Regions from separate parts of the Ancylobacter sp. 3268 genome, predicted to be linked through region 1. Evidence: predicted binding sites of a transcription regulator. Region 1 holds the regulator's gene; the other holds the start of a gene.
What was found. The regulator PhoB, encoded in region 1, activates phosphate uptake and scavenging genes when phosphate is short. The targets are predictions, from matches to a motif close to TGTCATNNANCTGTCAT.
Positions count from the first base shown of each region.

Region 2: a site for PhoB is predicted at 1,521-1,537, ahead of phnA (phosphonoacetate hydrolase). Genes of this name have one in related genera too.

Region 1 is NZ_JAVDUX010000009.1:94,429-97,632, forward strand. Features, by position in the region: gene J2X65_RS14185 (SH3-like domain-containing protein) at 1-256, opposite strand, end outside; gene J2X65_RS14190 (SH3-like domain-containing protein) at 256-600, opposite strand; gene nthA (nitrile hydratase subunit alpha) at 597-1,301, opposite strand; gene phoB (phosphate regulon transcriptional regulator PhoB) at 1,661-2,362, opposite strand; gene phoU (phosphate signaling complex protein PhoU) at 2,407-3,123, opposite strand; gene pstB (phosphate ABC transporter ATP-binding protein PstB) at 3,149-3,204, opposite strand, start outside.
Region 2 is NZ_JAVDUX010000001.1:126,669-129,872, reverse strand. Features, by position in the region: gene J2X65_RS00590 (LysR family transcriptional regulator) at 1-293, opposite strand, end outside; gene J2X65_RS00585 (LysR family transcriptional regulator) at 494-1,393, opposite strand; gene phnA (phosphonoacetate hydrolase) at 1,549-2,808, shown strand; gene J2X65_RS00575 (alkaline phosphatase family protein) at 2,812-3,204, shown strand, end outside.

The DNA of each region.
Region 1 (3,204 bases):
GCACGGCGTAGCAATATTCACGCGTTTCCTCGTCGCCGAGCGCCCGGACATCGGGCAGGGCATAGAGGCCGTGCACCTTCACCACCACCCCGCGCTTGCCGCGGCAATAGCGCGGCAGCCGCGTATGGGTGAGCGGGCTGAGCGTGCGGGTGACGACGTGATCGCCCGGTGCGAAGGCCGGCACGCGCGAGGGGTCGTCGACCCTGGTGGTGGCGCCGGTCTTCAGGAGATCGAGAATATCGGCGGCGCTGAGCATCAGGCGTCCCCGGCAAGAATATCGGCGCTGCCGGCGGCGGCGCGTCCGGCGGCGAGGTGCCGGGCGAAGTCCTCCGGCGTCAGCAGGCCCTTCTCCATCATCAGCCGCGCCACCGCGAACCACCATTGCTCGTAATAGGGGCGGGTGAGATATTTCACCGGCTCCAGCCGCTCGCGCGACTGGCGGAACTCGTCGTCCGAGTAATGCGCGCCGATGGTGATCATGAACAGCCCGCACATGCGGCGCTCCCACTCCTCCTTGAACACCGGCTCGCGCCCGTCATAACCCTCCGGCACCACCCGGCCGAAGCCGTCGAAGCCGCCGCAATCATGCACCGAGTTCATTCGGCCGGCTCCGGGGTCAGGGCCTCGGTGACGCCGATCATGCTGTCACGGGTGACGAGGGCGGCGAGCGCCGCCTCGTCCATGCCCTCGGTGCCCTCCGGGCGGCGGGGAACGACGAGGTAGCGGACTTCCGAATTGCTGTCCCAGACGCGGATTTCGGTGGTGTCCGGCAGCACGGTGCCGAATTCGGCCAGCACCGAGCGCGGATCGCGCACGATGCGGGTGCGGTAGGCCATGCTCTTGTACCAGACCGGCGGCAGCCCCAGCACCGGCCACGGGTAACAGGAGCACAGGGTGCAGACGACGACATTGTGCACGCTGTCGGTGTTCTCCAGCGCCACCATGTTCTCGCCCTGCGCGCCGGTGAAGCCGAGATCGGCGATGGCGGCGTTGGGATCCTCGAGCAGCCACGTCCTGTAGGCCGGATCGGCCCAGGCGCGGGCAATCACCCGGGCACCGTTCTTCGGGCCGATCTGGTTCTCATAGAGATCCACCACCGCATCAAGCGCGGCCGGATCGACCAGCCCCTTCTGTGTGAGCAGCTCCTCCAGCGCCTTGACGCGGGCGCTGATCTCGATGTCGGCGATCGACATCAGCAGCGCGTCCGCCTCCTCGGAATGGATGCGGTGGAAAGGATCCTCATGCGGGTGATCGTGAGGCGCATGATCATCGTGATCGTGGTCGTCGTGCTGCCCTGCCATGCGAAGCGATCCGTCCCTGCGCCGCGAGGAGGGCATTATGCGGACACGCCGCGCGCGTGTCGACGACGCAGGAGTAGAAAAGCGGCACGGTGAAAAGATGGGCGACGCCTCGGAAAACGACGTTGGCGCCGGGGGTCGCGGCAGAAGCACGTGCGACGCCCACAGGCCGCCATCCCGTCCGGACCTTCGGCCCGCCGGTACTCCCCCGACGGATGAACGGAGAAGAGGCCGGCGGCGTGCTGTCGTGAGGCAGAGGGGAGCCTGCGAGACAGGGCGCCGGCACCAAAGACGAAAATCCGCCGGGGATTGCGCGCCAGCGGATCGGTTCCGAGTGCCACACGCGCGGCGGCGAGGCCGCCTCAATGGGTGCGGGCGAACATCTCGTTGAAGGAATAGCCGGAGCCGCGCACGGTGCGGATCGGATCGGGCTGGCGCGGGCGGTTGAGCGCCTTGCGCAGCCGGCCGACATGCACGTCCACCGTGCGCTCGTCGATATAGACGTCCTGGCCCCAGACGCCGTCGAGCAGCTGCTCGCGGGAATAGACCCGGCCGGGCGACTGCATGAGGAACTCCAGCAGCCGGAACTCGGTGGGACCGAGATGCAGCTCGCGGCCGGAGCGGTGCACCCGCTTGGTCTCGCGGTCGAGCTCGATGTCGCCGGCGCGCAGCAGCGTCGAGATGTGGTCCGGCTTGGCCCGGCGCAGCAGCGCCCGCACGCGGGCGACCAGTTCCGGCACCGAGAACGGCTTCACCACATAATCATCCGCCCCGGTGGCGAGGCCGCGCACGCGCTCGGTCTCCTCGCCGCGGGCGGTGAGCATCAGGATCGGCATGCGCTCGGTTTCCGGCCGGGCCCGCAACCGCCGGCACAGCTCGATGCCGGACAGGCCCGGAAGCATCCAGTCGAGCAACAGAAGATCCGGCACCTTCTCGCGCAGCCGCGTCTCCGCCTCGTCGCCGCGCGCCACGCTCTCCACCGAATAGCCTTCGGATTCGAGGTTGTAGCGCAGCAACAGGGTGAGCGGCTCCTCGTCCTCGACGATGAGAATATTGGTCGGCATCGCTTTTCCCGTGCGAATGATGCGAAACCGCGATCCGGCCCGCCTCAGGACGGGAACGGAACCGCGGTCAGGCTGGTGGTGTCCTGCTTCGGCCGCTCTTCGGTGAGCAGCTGGCCGGTCGCGAGGTAGTGCACGGTCTCGGCGATGTTGGTGGCGTGGTCGCCGATGCGCTCGATGTTCTTGGCACAGAACAAAAGATGCGTGCACAGCGAGATGTTGCGCGGATCCTCCATCATATAGGTGAGGAGTTCGCGGAACAGCGAGGTATAGAGAACGTCGACCTCGCCGTCGCGCTTCCACACCTCGATGGCGCGGGTGTCCTCGCGGCTGGCATAGGCGTCCAGCACCTCCTTAAGCTGCTCCAGCACCATGCTCGACATGTGCTCGACGCCACGCACCAGTTTCTGCGGATGGAACTCGCCGGTGAGCGCCAGCACCCGCTTGGAGGTGTTCTTGGCGAGGTCGCCGATGCGCTCCAGATCGTTGGCGACGCGCATCGCCGCCACGATTTCGCGCAGGTCGCCGGCCAGCGGCTGGCGACGGGCGATGGTGAGCACCGACTTTTCCTCGATCTCGCGCTGGAGCAGGTCGATGGGACCGTCCAGCACGATCACCTTCTGCGCGAGCTCCGTATCGCGCTTGACCAGCGACTGCACGGAATCGGCGACCAGCTGCTCGGCCTGGCCACCCATCTCCACCACGCGGCGGCTGATCTCCTTGAGATCGGTATCGAAGGACGAGACGATATGTTCGGAGGGCATGGGCTGGTCCTCTTTCCCGTCGCACTCAGCCGAAGCGGCCGGTGATGTAGTCGCGGGTGCGCGCCTCGCGCGGATTGGTGA
Region 2 (3,204 bases), on a different contig from region 1:
ATCCGTAGAGTTCCGGAGGGACGATCCCTTAATTCATCGACCTCCGCGATAGCCAGCCGAATATCGCTCAATGCAGGGGTCAGACGTTCGAGGAGGCGTTGTCCTGCCTCCGTCGGCGAGACGCTCCGCGTCGTCCGGTTGAGGAGCCGAATACCCAGAGCCTCCTCCAAGGCATTCATGGTCTGGCTCAGCGCCGATGAAGAGACGCCGCGCTCAAGGGCCGCGGCGCGGAAACCGCCGCAGCGGACGATCGCGACGAACACATCAAAACTATCCAGCCGGACCGGAACCATTGAGAAGCAGACCTAATCAACCCGATCATGTCTACTCAGATTATCAGATCAATCATTGAGCGTCATGGTCCGGGACGCCGGTTACACCCGGTCCAAACACCCGCCCGGTGATCCGGGCGTCAACACCGGCGAAACATTCGTGCCGCCGCCAGCATTGGCGCGAGCGGAGGCAAAGAAGACAATGGGGTTCGCGAAACCCGTTATTGCGCTGGCGGTCCTGGATCGCTCGCCGCCGTACGCACGGCCCATTCGGCGAAGGAGGCGGCAAGCGCGGCGCGGGCGCCGGCAGGTGCATATCCGAGCCGGTAATTGGGGCCTGCGACACGGATGCCCCGGAACGGCTCGACGAGTTCGCCGCGCGCCAGCAGGTCCGCGACCACCTCGATCGGCGCGGCAAGCGCCCCCTGGCCGGCGAGGCAGGCTTCCAGCGCGATGTAGAAATGGCCGAAGCTTGAAGCCTCGACGGCGCGATCGACCGACATATCGGCCGCGACCAGCCATCGCGCCAGTTCTCCGGGCCGGGTGGTGGCCTCCAGCAGCGCCACGCCGGCGAGATCCGCCGGCTGTCTCAGGGTTGCGGCAACCTCCGGCCGCGCCAACAGGCCGATCTCCTCGCGCAGCAAGGTTGCGCTGCGCAGGTCGCTTTGCAGGGCCTCTCCGCGCCGGATCACCACATCGAACGGAATGTCGCGCCACTCCTCGCCGGTGTGGATCGGCCGCACGCGGACGTCGACCCGGCGGAACTCCGCTTCGAAGGCCGGCAGGCGCGGAATGAGCCAACGCATGGCAAAGGTCGCCGGGGCGATGACGTCCAGAACCTCCGCGACGTCCACCGGCATGAAGCTGTCCACCGCCGATGCGAGGAGGTCGAGCGCCGCGCCGGTGGTCGAGGCGAGCCGCAATCCCGCCGGCGTCGCCGTCATGTGGCGCCGGTTGCTTTCGAACAGCGGTGTGCCGAGCCAGGCCTCCAGCACCGCGACCTGCTTGCTGACGGCGCTGTGGGTGACACCGAGCTCCGCCGCCGCCGCGGTTACACTGCCGCTACGCGCCACCGCCTCGAACGCCACGACTGCTTTCAAAGGCGGAAGACTACGCCGCATGCGCCTGTTCCAAATTCTCACACGATGACAGAACTAATATCGCTTTACTCACACAGATGATAGTAAATAATAACGGCAATAGAGACGAGAGTTTGAAATAACAAAACAGAAATAATAGCTTTCGCGTGTGACAATTTAATAACGGAATGCGTAAAATGAATATGATGACGACCGGCGCCCACGCGCCGCGCGACCGCATCGTCGTGAATGGACGGCAATACCACAGGCCGCAGCGCACGACCGTGGTGATCTGCTTCGACGGCTGCGATCCGACCTATATCGAGACCGCCGCACAGGCCGGCGTCACCCCGGCGCTCGACGCCATGCGCAGCCGCGGGCATTTCGCCCTCGCCGATGCCGTCATGCCGACCTTCACCAACCCGAACAACGTGTCGATCGTCTGCGGCGCGCCGCCGGCGGTTCACGGCGTCGCCGGCAATTTCTATCTCGACCTCACCACCGGCGAGACGGTGATGATGCTCGATGCCGCCATGATGCGCGCGCCCACCATCCTGGCCGGCCTCGCCGAGATCGGCAGCAAGGTGGCCGTGGTCACCGCCAAGGACAAGCTGCGCAAGGCGCTGGCCTTCGGGCTCGACGGCATCGCCTTCTCCGCCGAATGCGCGCAGGGCACCACCGACGAGGAGCACGGCATTGCCGATGCCGCTGGCTTCGTCGGCCTCGACAAGCCCGACCAGTACTCCGCCGAGCTGTCGCTCTTCGTGCTCGATGCCGGCATCCGGCTGATCGAGGCCGGCCGTGCCGACGTGCTCTATCTCTCGCTCTCCGATTATGTGCAGCACAAGCACGCGCCGGACGCCCCGGAAGCCCTGGCCTTCATGGCGGCGGTGGATGCCCGGGTGGCGCGGCTGATCGAGCTCGGCGCCGTTGTCGGCATTACCGCCGATCACGGCATGACCGACATGTCCCGGCCCGACGGCGTGCCGCACGTGACCTATCTCGGCGACGTGCTCGACGCCGCCTTCGGCAAGGGGACGACACGGGTGATCTGCCCGATCACCGACCCGTTCGTGCGCCATCACGGCGCCCTCGGCGGCTTCGTGCGGGTTCATGTGCTGGATGGCAGCGTGTCCCACCGGGCGGTGCAGGACCTCCTCGCCGGCCAGCCGGGTGTCGCGCTGGTCCTGAGAGGCGCGGAGGCTGCCGCCCGCTTCGAGATGCCCGAGGACCGTGAGGCGGATTTCATCGCTGTCGGCGACGCCGGCGTCGCGCTCGGCGCCTGTGCGACCGACCACGACATCAGCCAGCTTGCCGGCGAGCGGCTGCGCTCCCATGGCGGCCTGTCGGAACAGCGGGTGCCGTTTCTGCTGTCGCACCCGGTGGCGAAGTCGGACGAGAACCGCCGCCTGCGCAACTTCGACATTTTCGACTTCGCGCTGAACAGGGTGGGCTGAGCGATGCGCCGCGCCGTTCTCGTCATCCTCGACGGCCTGCGTCGCGATTTCGTCGATGCCGAGCGCATGCCGCATCTGGCGGCGCTGCGGGAGCGCGGCACGTTCTTTCCCAGCTATCGCTCCGCCTTTCCGTCCGCGACGCGGGTAGTGTCCTCGACGCTGGCGACCGGCTGCTGGCCGGCGCGGCACGGCCTGCAGGGCAATTCCATGGTGCTGGTCGAGGACGGCCGGCTGGTGCGCCACGATGTCGGACATCCCGGCTTTCTGCAGCATAAGCGCCGCGTCACCGGCCACTCCCTCGCCATGCCCACCCTTGCCGAGCGGGTCGCGAGGCGGGGCGGGGCGATGATCTTCAACAATGTCTCGCCCGGCGCCGCCTATGCCCATGATCCGGAC